2 regions of the Amycolatopsis sp. NPDC049159 genome follow, and region 1 is predicted to be linked to the other one. Evidence: riboswitches for the same ligand, from Rfam matches in the RefSeq annotation. Region 1 holds a riboswitch; the other holds the start of a gene.
The links. A riboswitch is a leader RNA that binds a small molecule or an ion and turns the genes downstream of it on or off. The one in region 1 is predicted to bind cobalamin.
Positions count from the first base shown of each region.

Region 2: another riboswitch for cobalamin. It lies ahead of cobN (cobaltochelatase subunit CobN); the one in region 1 lies ahead of metE (5-methyltetrahydropteroyltriglutamate--homocysteine S-methyltransferase).

Region 1 covers NZ_JBEZDL010000009.1:177,876-185,123, forward strand. Annotated here, with positions in the region: gene AB0B33_RS18885 (ribonucleoside-diphosphate reductase subunit alpha) at 1-395, shown strand, start outside; gene AB0B33_RS18890 (ribonucleotide-diphosphate reductase subunit beta) at 410-1,483, shown strand; cobalamin riboswitch at 1,495-1,710, shown strand; gene metE (5-methyltetrahydropteroyltriglutamate--homocysteine S-methyltransferase) at 1,808-4,048, shown strand; gene AB0B33_RS18900 (pyridoxamine 5'-phosphate oxidase family protein) at 4,657-5,061, opposite strand; gene AB0B33_RS18905 (AraC family transcriptional regulator) at 5,136-6,110, shown strand; gene AB0B33_RS18910 (cytochrome P450) at 6,128-7,248, shown strand, end outside.
Region 2 covers NZ_JBEZDL010000010.1:285,703-292,950, reverse strand. Annotated here, with positions in the region: gene AB0B33_RS20665 (HAMP domain-containing protein) at 1-1,801, shown strand, start outside; gene pgsB (poly-gamma-glutamate synthase PgsB) at 1,803-2,981, shown strand; gene AB0B33_RS20655 (poly-gamma-glutamate biosynthesis protein PgsC/CapC) at 2,981-3,463, shown strand; gene AB0B33_RS20650 (NlpC/P60 family protein) at 3,471-4,478, shown strand; cobalamin riboswitch at 4,510-4,638, shown strand; gene cobN (cobaltochelatase subunit CobN) at 4,669-7,248, shown strand, end outside.

The DNA.
Region 1 (7,248 bases):
CGTTCGAGATCGAGTCGAAGTGGATCGTCGACGCCGGTTCGGTGCGCCAGAAGTGGATCGACCAGGCGCAGTCGCTGAACCTCTACATCGCGGCGCCGAGCGGCCGCAAGCTCGACCAGCTGTACCGCTACGCGTGGCACAAGGGCCTGAAGACCACGTACTACCTGCGCGCGCAGTCGGCGACGCACGTGGAGAAGAGCACCCTGCGCGGCACCGACGGCAAGCTGAACGCCGTCTCGGCCACCCCGGCCCCCGCGGCGGCCACCCCGGCCCCCGCCCCGGTCCCGACGCCCGCCCCGGCCCCGGCGCCCAAGCCGGAGCCCGACGTCGACTTCGTCGCCACCGACGGCGCCGCCTGCCGCATCGACGACCCCGACTGCGAATCCTGCCAGTAAGGAACCCGAAGAACATGACCAACGTGGAGACGACGGGCGCCACCGGCCTCGGGGAGATCGAGGTCGGCGCCGCCCGGATCAACGTCGACGACAAGCGCATGATCAACGCGCGCGCCGACGTCAACCAGCTGCTGCCGATGAAGTACACGTGGGCCTGGGAGAAGTACCTGGCCGGCTGCAACAACCACTGGATGCCGACCGAGGTCGCCATGCAGGCGGACATCGCGCTGTGGAAGTCGAAGGACGGCCTCACCGAGGACGAGCGGCAGATGCTCAAGCGCAACCTGGGCTTCTTCGCGACCGCGGAGTCCCTGGTGGCCAACAACATCGTGCTCGCGGTGTACCGCCAGATCACCAACCCCGAGTGCCGCCAGTACCTGCTGCGCCAGGCGTTCGAGGAAGCCGTGCACACGCACACCTTCCAGTACATCTGCGAAAGCCTCGGCCTGGTCGAGGGCGAGCTGTTCAACATGTACCGCGAAGTCCCGTCCATTTCGGACAAGGACGCGTGGGCGCTGAAGTACACGCAGCACCTCGAGGACCCGGACTTCGAGACCGGCACGCCGGAGGCCGACACGGCGTTCCTGCGTGACCTCGTGGCGTTCTACGTGATCTTCGAGGGCATGTGGTTCTACACCGGTTTCGCGCAGATCCTGTCGCTGGGCCGCCGCAACAAGATGGTCGGCATCGCCGAGCAGTACCAGTACATCCTGCGCGACGAGTCGATCCACCTGAACTTCGGCATCGACTGCATCAACCAGATCAAGATCGAGAACCCGCACCTGTGGACCCCCGAGTTCCAGGAAGAGATCCGCGGCATGCTGAAGGAGGCGTGCGAGCTCGAGGTCAAGTACGCCCGCGACACGATGCCGCGCGGCATGCTCGGCCTGTCGGCGCAGCTGTGCGAGCAGTACATGCACTTCATCACCGACCGCCGCGCGCAGCAGATCGGGCTCGCCCCGATCTTCGGTGAGACCGAGAACCCGTTCCCGTGGATGTCCGAGGCGATGGACCTGAAGAAGGAGAAGAACTTCTTCGAGACCCGCGTCATCGAGTACCAGTCGGGCGGCGCTCTCGACTGGGACTGACCTCTCCCGCTAGGCTCGGCCACGCCACTGGTTCCCCCAGGGCGTGGCCGAGCTGCGTCGTGGGGGAGGCAACAGGGAACCCGGTGCGAATCCGGGACTGCCCCGCAGCGGTGAGTGGGAACGAAAGCCGTCATGAAGCACTGAGCGTGAGCTTGGGAAGCGACGGCCGGTAGGACTGCGCAGTGCGCCCACGAGTCCGAAGACCTGCCCGTGGTGCGGACGCCGACGGCGTGCGCGAGTCCGGGCCTCGCGGGATGGGCACGACCGAAACGCTCGCCTTCGCGCGCGTCCGGGCTCTTCGGACTAGCTCGCGAGGAGAGAGCTGTGACCATCGGCACCACTGTGCTCGGCTACCCCCGGATCGGCCCGGACCGGGAGCTCAAACGCGCCCTCGAGCGCTACTGGGCGGGCGGGATCGACGCGGCCGCGTTGCTCGCCACCGGCCGGGACCTGCGCGAACGCACCTGGCGCGAACTGCGCGACGCCGGGCTGGACTCGATCCCGTCCAACACGTTCTCGCACTACGACCACGTGCTCGACACCGCCGAACTGTTCGGTGCGCTGCCCGCCCGGCCGGGGCTTTCGCCGCTCGACACCTACTTCGCCGCGGCGCGGGGTGTGCAGGACGCGCCGGCGCTGGAAATGACGAAGTGGTTCGACACGAACTACCACTACCTCGTCCCCGAACTGGGCCCGGACACCGAGTTCACGCTCGCCGGCACCAAACCCCTCGACGAGTACCGGGAGGCCCGCGCCCTCGGGATCGAGACGCGGCCGGTGCTCGTCGGCCCGGTCACGTTCCTGCTGCTGAGCAAGGGAACCGGCGGGTTCGCCCCGCTGGAACTGCTCGACGCGCTGCTCCCCCGCTACGCCGACCTGCTCGCGAAGCTGCACGACGAGGGCGCGGAGTGGGTCCAGCTCGACGAACCCGCGTTCGCCGCCGACCGCACCGAGGCCGAGCTGAACGCGCTGATCCGCGCGTACCACTGGCTCGGGAAGGCGACGGCCCGGCCGAAGCTGCTGGTGGCCGGCTACTTCGGCGGACTGGGCCGCGGGCTCGGCGTGCTGGCCCGCGCGCCCATCGACGCGCTGGCCGTCGACCTCGTCAGCGATGAGTCCTTTGTGGACGCTGTCGCGGCCGAGCCCGCCTTGCGGGACAAGGAGGTCGTGGCCGGGGTCGTCGATGGGCGCAACGTCTGGCGGACCGACCCGCACCGGGCGCTGAGCAAGGCCGCGACGCTGCTCGGCGTCGCGAAGTCCGTGAGCGTCTCGACGTCGTGCTCGCTGCTGCACGTGCCCTACGACGTCTCGCGCGAAGACCTGCACCCGCGGCTGAAGAGCTGGCTCGCGTTCGCGCGGCAGAAGGTCGACGAGGTCGTGCTGCTCGGGCGCGCGCTGCGGGGCGGCTCGCCGGACCTGGCCGCGGCACGGGCGGCGGTCGCGGACCGGGCTTCGGCGGCCGAGCTGGCCGATCCGGGCGTCCGGGCCCGGCTGGCCGCGCTCGAGGAGGACGTCCGGGCGCCTTACGAGCAGCGCGCCGCCACCCAGCAGGCCGCGCTCGGGCTGCCGCCGCTGCCGACCACGACGATCGGCTCGTTCCCGCAGACCGCCGAGGTGCGCCGGGCGCGGGCGGCGCACCGGGCCGGGACGCTCGACGACGCCGGTTACGACGCCGCGATGCGCCACGAAGTCGAGCGGGTCGTCCGGCTGCAGGAGGAGCTCGGGCTGGACGTGCTGGTGCACGGCGAGCCGGAGCGCAACGACATGGTGCAGTACTTCGCCGAGCAGCTGGGCGGGTTCGCCGCGACGGCGCACGGCTGGGTGCAGTCGTACGGCTCGCGCTGCGTCCGCCCGCCGATCCTCTACGGCGACGTCTCGCGGCCGGCGCCGATGACCGTGGCGTGGGCCCGGTACGCGCAGGGCCTGACGCGCAAGCCGGTCAAGGGGATGCTGACCGGCCCGGTGACGATCCTGGCGTGGTCGTTCGTCCGCGACGACCAGCCACTGGCCGAGACCGCAAGGCAAGTGGCGCTGGCGATCCGCGACGAGGTCCGCGACCTGGAGGCGGCGGGCATCCGGATCGTCCAGGTCGACGAGCCGGCGCTGCGGGAACTGCTGCCGCTGCGGCGTTCCGCGCACGCGGAGTACTTCGGGTGGGCGGTTTCGGCGTTCCGGCTGGCGACGTCGGGGATCGCCGACACGACCCAGATCCACACCCACATGTGCTATTCGGAGTTCGGCGAGGTCCTGCCGGCGATCGACGCGCTGGACGCGGACGTCACGTCGATCGAGGCGGCCCGCTCGAAGATGGAGGTGCTGGCCGACCTCGCCACGGCCGGCTTCGCCCGCGGCGTGGGCCCGGGGGTGTACGACATCCACTCGCCGCGGGTGCCACCGGTGTCCGAGGTGGCGGAGTCGCTGCGGACGGCGGTGGGCGCGGTGCCGGCTTCGCGGGTGTGGGTGAACCCGGACTGCGGCCTGAAGACACGCGGCTACGCGGAGGTGGAACCGGCCCTGCGCAACCTGGTCACCGCGGCGGCGGAGGTGCGGGCGGAGCTGGCGTGACGGGCTGCGCCCCCCGGTCTCCAGTTTAGCCGCGGGGTCCGACAGTTCCCGGTGCCGGAAGCCGTGGATGCCACCTTGGGGAACTTCGGGTTCCTCAAGGTGGCCTTCACCGCTTTCGGCCCACGGAACCCAGGCCGCGGCGGTCGGCGCCTGCTCGGCGGCGGTCCGAGCCCGTCTGGAGGACCGCGGCTGAGCCGTCCGATCTGGCCCTCGGCCGCGACCACACAAGACTCGGCCGCCGCACGCGGCTGAGCCAGCCACCCGAGACGGCCGCGCTCGACCAGGCCTTGCGCGGGCGTCGCCGAACCAGTGCCCAGAGGTCCGGAGCCGCCTGGAAGACCGCGGCGGACTTCGCGTTCCTCAAGGTGGCTTACGGGCAGGTCGTGAGCCGGACCCCGCGGTGGACGGGCCAGCCGCAGGTCAGGGGCTCGGGCGGTCGCCTGGCCGCGGAGCCGGTCGGGGAACATTTCCCACGCGGCCCGGCGGAGAAAGCTCCTGCGACCCGCGACGCGACGGGGTGCGGTCTCCGCCGGCCGGGCCGGAACGGCTCCGCGTGGGAAGAAACGTGGGAACAGCTCCCGAAAACCGCGATTTCGGCCCTTCCGGGGTCAGTACTCGTAGCGGCGCACCTGCTCCGGGTGCAGCACCAGCCGGAGCTGCTCCGCGGCCAGGATCTCCTTCAGGTCCGCCGCCCGGGCAGGGTCGGACAGGTCCCAGTAGCGGGCCGCCAGGCGCTCCGCGAGGTCGTGGGCGCCGTCGGTCTCGAACGAAACCCCGCCCGAGACCGAAATCCAGCGTTCGCGCTCGCCCACCGGGGCCGCCACCACGATCGACGCGTGCGGGTCGCGGTGGAGGCGGCGGACCTTGGGCGCGTCCGGCTCCGAAAACAACTGCAGCGTGCCCTCCGCCGTGGCCTCGAACCAGACCGGGCGCGGCTGTCCTCCCGCCACCGTCAGAAAACCGTGCAGCGGGCGGTCGAGGAACTCGAGGTCCGAAGGGGTCAAGGTGTCCATGCCCCTGATTCAACCCGCCCGGCTCGGACGATCCCATGGGTGAAAAACCGGACTACCTGTGCGATCGTCCAAGCATGGACGTTCTGGGTGACCTCTTCCGCGACGTGCGGGCGCACGGCTCGCTCTTCGGCAGCTCCGCCCTCTCCCCGCCCTGGTCGCTGCACTTCGTCGACGGGGCGCCGCTCACCCTCTGCACCGTCCTCGACGGCGCGGGCTGGATCGTGCCCGAAGACGGCCCGCCGGTGCCGCTGCGTGCCTACGAGACCGTCGTCGTGCGCGGGCCCGGGACCTTCCGGTTCGTCGATGACCCCGGCACCCGCGCCGAAACCGTTGCCTGCGGGGAATTCTGCGCCGAACCGGACCAGGGCGGGACCCGGCACCGGCGGGGGTGGTACGACCCCGGGACCGGCGCCACGACCCTGATCGTCGGGGCCTACCCCGTCGGCGGGGAGCTCAGCCGCCCGCTGCTGGACGCCCTGCCCGTCGTGCTGCGCGTGGCCGGCGGGGGCACCGGGGACGCCGTGCTCGACCACCTCGCCGCCGAAGTCGCCGCCGACACGCCGGGGCAGCAGGTCGTCCTCGACCGGCTGCTCGACTGGATGCTCGTCTGCACGCTGCGCGAGTGGTTCGACCGGCCCGGCGGCGAGCCCCCGGCCTGGTGGACCGCCCAGCGCGACCCCGTCGTCGGCCACGCGCTGCGGCTGCTGCACGACGAGCCCGCGGCGCCGTGGACGGTGGGCGCGCTGGCCGGCCGGGCCGGCGTGTCGCGGTCGACGCTGGCCAAGCGCTTCGCCGACCTCGTGGGCGAACCGCCGCTGACCTACCTCACCCGCCGCCGGATGACGCTCGCCGCCGACCGCCTCCTCGACGGCGCCAGCGTGGCGACGGTCGCGCGCGAAGTCGGGTACGCCGACCCCTTCGCGTTCAGCGCCGCCTTCAAGCGCGTCCGCGGGGTCAACCCGAGCGGGTTCCGGAAGCACCGACCACCCGAAAAGACGGCGATCCAGGTGTTGTCAGACCGTCAACAAGGGTGCATCGTGGAGGGGTAGCCGATCTCAGCGGGGAGATGGTCACTTTGCCGGGCACCGTGAGCCGAGCCGCCGAAGCACTGCGTGAACGCGTGCCGCCCTTGACGGCGCTCCCCCTCCCCCGCGGGGTCGACGAGCGCTGGCTGCTGTCGCGCTGGCCGGTCAAGGAACTCGCGGCACCGCCCGCGGGCAGCGGCCTCAAGCCCGTGCTCGGCGACGAAGGCCCGCCGGTGGTCGGGCACATGCTCGAGATGATGCGCTTCGGCCCCGCGTTCGGCCTCCGCCGCCACGAGCTCTACGGCCCGGTGTCGTGGACCGCCGGCTTCGGGCGGCGGATCGTCGCGCTGTCCGGGCCGGAAGCCACGCAGATCGCGCTCGTCAACAAGGACAAGGCGTTCTCGCAGGAGGGCTGGAAGTTCTTCATCGAGAAGTTCTTCGAGCGCGGCCTGATGCTGATGGACTTCGGCGAGCACCACCTGCACCGCCGGATCATGCAGGAGGCGTTCACCCGGCAGCGGCTGACCGGCTACGTCAACGAGATGGGCCCCGCGCTGCGCGAAGGCGTCGCGAGCTGGGAGTCGAACGGGCGGCCGCGGCTGTACTGGTCGCTCAAGCAGCTGACCCTCGACGTCGCGACGCGCGTGTTCATGGGCATGCGCAGCGGCGCCGACGCGCACCGGATCAACCGCGCGTTCGTCGACTCCGTGCGCGCCGGCACCGCGTTCGTGCGCTTCCCGGTGCCGGGCGGGCGCTGGGCGGCCGGCCTGCACGGGCGGCGCATCCTCGAGCGCTACTTCGGCGAGAACCTCCCGGCCAAGCGGGCTTCCGACGGCGACGACCTGTTCTCCGCGCTCTGCCACGCCACCACCGAGGACGGCGACCGGTTCAGCGACACCGACATCGTCAACCACATGATCTTCCTGATGATGGCCGCGCACGACACGACGACCATCACCAGCAGCGCCATGGCGTACTACCTGGCCAAGCACCCGGAGTGGCAGGAGCGCGCCCGCGCGGAGTCGCTCGCGCTGGGCGACGACGTCCTCGACATCGACGCCGTCGACAAGCTGGAGACGCTCGACCTGGTCATGAAGGAGGCGCTGCGGCTGGTCGCGCCGGTGCCGTCGCTGACCCGCCAGACCGTCAAGGACACCGAGGT
Region 2 (7,248 bases), on a different contig from region 1:
GAAGGTGCTGGCCACGCGTGGCGAGCCGGTGCCGGTGGAGACGCTGCGCGGGGTCGCTGTCACGAACCTCACCGTCCGCCCGGTCGCCCGCCCCGGCGACACCCCGCTCGTGCTGACCGCGCTCCCGCTCACCGGGACCCGCGCCGGCAAGCTCCTCGTCGTCTCGACGGCGTTGCGCGGGATCGGCGGCGAACTGGCCGAGGGCACCCAGGTCCGCCTGGTCACTTCGGACGGCGCGGTGCTGCACACGCACGGCACCGACGTCGCCGCGACCGACCGGCCCGCGCAGGAACTGCTCGCCCGCGCCTCGACCGCGGCCGCCGCGGGCCAGGCCGGCGTCCTCACCGGCGACGCCGAAGCGGCGGGCAAGCGCGCCCCCGTCGTCGCCTACGCCCCGGTCTCGCCGTCCGGCACCGGCGGCAGCCTCGGCCTGTCCGTCGTCTCGTTCGGCCGCTCGCCGGTCGACGCGGTGCCGGTCCGCTGGCCGGGCCTGATCCCCGCCGCCGCGCTGCTCGTCCTCGCCGTGCTCGGGTTCGTCCTGCTGCGGCGCGCGGTCGTCGCGCCGATCCGCCGCCTGCGCACCGACGCGCTCGCCGTCGCGGCCGGCGGGCTCGGCAAGCCGGTCCGGCCCTCGCGGATCCGCGAAGTGAACGTCCTCACGACCGCGGTCGAGCGCTACCGCTGCCGGCTCCGCCGCCGCAAGCCCGCGAAGCCGGTCCGCCCGTTCCTCTCCGCCCAGCTCGTCATCGCGGCTGTCGCACTGGCGCTGCTCGGCTGGTCCGGTGCGGTCGCCGCGACGCTCGGGCGGCAGCACGCCGAGGTCTCGCCGACCACGCTCAGCGAACACGGCGTCCGCGTCACGCGCTCGGCCGACACGCTGCGCCGCAGCCTCGCCGAGGGCCTCACCGACCTGCAGTCCGTCGCGCGGCTCGGCAAGGGGAAGCAGCCGGACCGGCTGCGCGGCATGCTCGACCAGCTGGCCGGCACCGAAAGCCGGTTCCGCAGCGTCTACGTCGCCGACGAGCAGGGGTCGGTGGTGCTGCAGGCCGGGCGCGAGTCCCTGCGCGACCCCGGCAAGCTGCCGGATGGCGAGGGGCTGCGCCAGCACAACACCAGCGGCCGCGTCCCGGTCGTCTACGCCTTCACGCCGCTGCCGGATTCGAAGAACGTCCTGGTCGGCGAGTACGACGTGCCGCGGATGGCCGCGCTGCTCGGGCCGGCGGGCGGCCGCGTCCGCGTCGTCGACGAGGGCAAGCGGACCATCGCCGACACCGAGGGCTACCTCGCCTTCGACGCGCTCACCGATCCGGCGCTGATCAAGAGCGTCGACGCGGCGCAAGCCGGCAAGGACGCCCGCCAGACGACGTCGTCGGCGCTCGTCGCGGCGCAGCGCCTGGCCGACAAGGGCAACGCGGCTTCGCTGAAGTGGGTCGTGGTCGCCGAGCAGCCGATCGGCTCGCTCGGGCTCGCGGACAACACCGTGCGCTCGGGGGCGCGGGTCGCCGCCCTGCTCACCGCCGTCGTCGCGCTGATGCTGTTCGCCTGGCACTTCCTGGTCGTCGTGCGGCCGCTGCGGCGGGTCGGCGAAGAGGCCCGGCGGATCGCCCGCGGCGACACCGGCGCCGTCGTCTACCCGCAGCGGCAGGACGAGATCGGCACCATCGCCTCCTGCGTCGAGATCTGCCGCCAGGCCCTGACCGAAGGCCGGGACCGGCTCGGCGAGGTCCGGCGCCCGGTGGGGGCGGCGACCGACGAAACCGTGCTGCTCCAGCGCATCGAGCTGGACGGGGCCGGGGTCTGACGTGACGTTCCTCTACGTCGTGCTGCTCCTGGCATCGGCGGCGATGCTCACCGCCGGGATCGCCGAACAGCGCCAGCACTACCGGCACCTGCACAGCATCCCGACGCGCGTGCTCGTCAACGGCATCCGCGGCAAGTCCTCCATCACCCGGCTCTGCGCGGGCGCGCTGCGCGGCGGCGGGCTCGTCACGACGGCGAAGACCACCGGCACGGCGGCGCGGTTCATCCACCCCGACGGCAGCGAAGAGCCGGTCTACCGCAAGTTCGGCATCGCCAACGTCGTCGAGCAGATCGGCATCGTCCGCCGCGCCGCGGCCTACCGGCCCGACGCGCTCGTCATCGAATGCATGGCCGTGATGCCGGACCTGCAGGAGATCAACCAGAGCAAGCTCATCCGCTCCACCATCGGCGTGCTGTGCAACGTCCGCGAAGACCACCTCGCCGAGATGGGCCCGACCCTCGACGACGTCGCCCGCTCGCTGTCCCGCTCGATGCCGGTCGGCGGGATCTGCCTGACCGCGGAGAAGGACCGGCTGCACATCCTCCAGGAGGAGGCGGCCAAACGGGACTGCGAGCTCATCGCCGTCGACCCGGAATCCGTGTCCGACCAGGAGATGCGCGGCTTCGGCTGGATCACCTTCAAGGAGAACGTCGCCATCGCGCTCGCCGTGGCGGACCTGCTCGGCGTCAACCGGCAGCTGGCGCTGGACGGCATGTGGGCCGCACCGCCGGACCCGGGCGTGCTCCAGGTCCACCAGTACCGCGCCGGCCGCCGCCACCTGCGCTTCGCCAACGTCTTCGCCGCCAACGACCCCGAATCGACGTTGATGAACATCGACCAGCTCCGCGCGCAAGGCGCGATCTCCCACCCGCTGCACGTGATCATCAACTGCCGGCCGGACCGCGTCGAGCGCAACGGCCAGATGGGCGCGCTGATCCCCCGCATCGCCCCGGAGCGCGTCGTGCTGATCGGCGAACCGACCCGCAGCGCCCGCGCCGCGATCCCCAGCGAGTGGCACGACCGGGTCGTCGACCTCGGTGGTTCGCGCTCGCCGCGGGAACTGCTGCGCGGGATCGTCGGCGGCGTCGAGCGGCAGGCGTCGCTGATCGCCATCGGCAACATCCACGGCCAGGGGGAACTGCTCATCGAGGAACTCGCGAAACTGGAACCGGTCTCCTGATGCTCACCACGTCCCTCGCCCCCGAGGTCGCCACCGTCGGGCTCGCCATCGGCCTGCTGCTGTCGCTGGTCTGCTACCTGACGACGAACCTGTCCCCCGGCGGGATGATCACGCCCGGCTGGATCGCGCTGACGATGGTCGAGGACTACCGGCGCGCGGCGATCATCGTGCTGATGACGGCGCTGACCTTCGGCGGCACGAAGGCGTTGCAGCGCATGGTCATCCTGTACGGCAAGCGGCTCTTCGCCGCGGTCGTGCTGCTCGGCGTGCTGCTGCAGACGACGTTGCTGCTCTTCCTCCAGGCCGACTTCCCGCTGCTGTTCGTGCACCAGACGCTCGGGTTCGTGGTGCCGGGCCTGGTCGCCTACCAGCTGGTCCGGCAGAAGCCGGTGGCGACGATGCTCGCCACCGGCGGCGTCAGCCTGGCCAGTTACGCGGTGCTGATCAGCGGCGTGCTGATCGGCCTGGTCCCGACGGTGTGAGGTGACGATGCGCAAGGCGGTCCGGATCGGCGTCCTCGCCGCGGTCATCGGCCTGTCCGGCGCGGCCGCGCTGTACGTCGCCACGCAGGACCGGCAGGACATCACGGCCATCTCGGCGTCGCCCGCACCCTCGGGAGCGGCGGTCACCGGCGGCTACACCTACGACCGGCTGGCCGACCCGGCCCGGACGATCGTGCGCGACGGGGCGGGCGCCCAGCTGGCGTCGTTCACCGACGGCTCCCGCACGGTCATGCTGACCGGCCGGTCCCGGACGTTCACCGAGCCGAAGTTCACCACGGCCGGCATCACGTCGACGGCCTGGATCCGGCTCGCGCCGCAGCCGTGGCAGGCGGGCGCGGAGAAGGAGCCGTGGTTCACCGGCTGGTTCCCGAAGGCGGCCGCCGACACCGGCCCGGACGTGCTCGCGATGGCGCTGCAGTACACCGACGGCGCGGCCGACCAGGTCGTGAAGAAGCTGCGCGTGGCCGGGGACGCCAGCTTCGGCCCGGACAGCGCCGAGGGGCGGCTCGAGAAGTCCGATTTCTACGACTACCTGGGCATCGGCTGGGACTTCCCGGACGGCGTCCACGAGGCCGCGGAGCCGCGGCGCGCCCGGTCCCTCGACTGCTCGGGGTTCGTGCGGATGGTCTACGGCTACCGGGCGGGCTACCCGCTGCTCGGCACGAACACGAAGGGCCCCGGCCTGCCGCGGCGGGCGTGGGCGCTGGCCGAGCTGGGGCCGGGCACCACGCTGATACCCGACGAGAAGAAGCAGGTGACGGACTTCAGCCGGCTCCAGCCGGGTGACCTGCTGTTCTTCAACCTCGAGCCGCAGCTCGGCCCACAGGTCTCGCACACGGGCATCTACCTGGGCATCGACGGCGACGGGCACCACCGCGTGCTGTCCAGCCGCAAGGTGGCGAACGGCCCGACCTTCGGCGACGCGGGCGGGGTCTCGCTGATCGACGGGTCCGGGACGTACGCGAAGGCGTTCCGCACGGCCAAGCGGCTCTGAGCCGCGCACGTCACCTTGACGCCGGGTCGGCCGCACCGGAGAGTGAGCTGGAACCCACGCGTCGGCAGGTGGAGGAACCCGGTGAGAGTCCGGGGCGGTCCCGCCACTGTGACCGGGAGAGATCCCGGAAGCCAGGAACTCCCGCCGGCGCGTCCGTCTACCCGGGGCGCGGACCCCGAGGAGGAACCTCGTGATCCTGCTGCTGTCCACTTCGGACACCGACCTGCTCAGCGCCCGTTCGGCCGACGGCGAGTACCGGCTCGGCAACCCCGCCCGGCTCGACGTCGCCGAGCTGCCGGCGCTGCTCGACGGCGTGAAGATCGTCGTCGCGCGGATCCTCGGCACCCCGCGCAGCTGGCAGGAGGGCCTGGACACGCTGCGGGCGTCGGGCGCGCACGTCGTCGTGCTGGGCGGGGAGCAGACGCCGGACGCCGAGCTGATGAAGCTCTCGACCGTCCCGGCGGGCATCGCCGCCGAGGCCCACGCGTACCTCGCGCAGGGCGGCCCGGCGAACCTCACCCAGCTGCACCGGTTCCTCTCCGACACGCTCCTGCTCACCGGCGACGGCTTCGAGCCGCCCGCCCGGCAGCCGGGCTGGGGCGTTCTCGAGCGGCCCTCGCGCGCCGAGGGCCCGGTGATCGGGATCCTGTACTACCGCGCGCACCACCTGTCCGGGAACACGCAGTTCGTCCACACGCTCGCCGACGAGATCGAGGCCGCCGGCGGGCGCGCGTTGCCGATCTACTGCGCTTCGCTGCGGACGCGCGAGCCGGAGATGATGGCCGAGCTGGGGAAGGTGGACGCCCTGCTGGTCACGGTGCTGGCGGCGGGCGGAACGAAGCCGTCCGAGGTCGGGGCCGGCGGGGACGACGAGGCCTGGGACGTCGCCGAGATGGCCGCGCTCGACGTCCCGATCCTGCAGGCGCTGTGCCTGACCAGCGACCGCGAGACGTGGGCGGCGAGCGACGACGGGCTCTCCCCGCTCGACGCCGGCAACCAGATGGCCGTGCCGGAGTTCGACGGGCGGCTGATCACGGTGCCGTTCTCGTTCAAGGAACTCGACGAAGACGGCCTGCCCCGGTACGTCCCGGACGCCGAACGCGCGTCCCGCGTCGCCCGCATCGCGCTGGCGCACGCCCGGCTGCGGCACACGCCCCCGGCGGAGCGGCGCATCGCGCTGATGCTGTCCGCGTACCCGACGAAGCACTCCCGCGTCGGCAACGCGGTCGGGCTGGACACCCCGGCGTCGACGATCGAGCTGCTGCGGCGGATGCGCGAGCAGGGCTACGACCTGGGACCGGACGCCTTCCCCGGCGTCGACCCGACCGGGACCGACCAGCCGGACGGCGACGCGCTGATCCACGCGCTGATCGCGGCCGGCGGGCAGGACCCGGAGTGGCTGACCGAGGAACAGCTGTCCGGCAACCCGATCCGCGTCCCCGCCGCGCGCTACCAGGAGTGGTTCGACGCGCTGCCCGCGGAGCTGCGTTCGGAGGTGGAAGAACACTGGGGCCCGGCGCCGGGTGAGCTGTACGTCGACAACGGCGACATCGTGCTGGCGTCGCTGCAGAGCGGCAACGTCATCATCATGATCCAGCCGCCGCGCGGGTTCGGCGAGAACCCCGTCGCGATCTACCACAACCCGGACCTCCCCCCGAGCCACCACTACCTGGCCGCGTACCGCTGGCTGGAGGAGGAGTTCGGCGCGCACGCCGTCGTCCACCTCGGCAAGCACGGGTCGCTGGAGTGGCTGCCGGGCAAGACGGCGGGGCTTTCGGCGTCGTGCGCGCCGGACGCCGTGCTCGGGAACCTGCCGCTGGTGTACCCGTTCCTGATCAACGACCCGGGCGAAGGCGCGCAGGCGAAGCGGCGGGCGCACGCGACGATCGTCGACCACCTGATCCCGCCGATGGCGCGCGCGGAGTCCTACGGCGACATGGCGCGGCTGGAGCAGCTGCTCGACGAGCACGCGAACATCGCGGCGATGGACCCGGCGAAGCTGCCCGCGATCCGCGCCCAGATCTGGACGCTCATCCAGGCCGCGAAGCTCGACCACGACCTCGGCGTCGAGGCACGCCCGCACGACGCGGAGTTCGACGACTTCCTGCTGCACATCGACGGCTGGCTGTGCGAGGTCAAGGACGCGCAGATCCGCGACGGGCTGCACGTCCTCGGCGCGGCACCGGTCGGGGAAGCGCGGGTCAACCTGGTGCTGTCGATGCTGCGCGCGTCCCAGATGTGGGGCGGCAAGCAGGGCGCGGTGCCGGGCCTGCGTTCGGCGCTGGGCTTGAAGGAAGACGCGCCGATGTCCGAAGTGGACGCGGTCGAGAAAACGGCGCGGGAACTCGTGCAGACGATGGAAATGCGTGGCTGGGACGCCACCGCCGTCGCGTCGGTGGCCCCGGACGCCCAGGTCGCGCGGGTGCTTTCGTTCGCGGCGGAGGAGATCGTCCCGCGGCTGGCGGGCACGACCGCGGAACTCGACTCGGTGCTGCACGCCCTCGACGGCGGTTACATCCCGGCCGGGCCCAGCGGGTCGCCGTTGCGCGGGCTGGTCAACGTGCTGCCGACCGGGCGGAACTTCTACACCGTCGACCCGAAGGCGATCCCGAGCCGGCTCGCCTGGGAAACCGGGCAGGCGCTGGCGGACTCGCTGCTGAAGCGCTACCGCGAGGACACCGGCGACTGGCCGCGTTCGGTCGGGCTTTCGGTGTGGGGCACGTCGGCCATGCGGACGTCCGGCGACGACGCCGCGGAAGTCCTGGCGCTG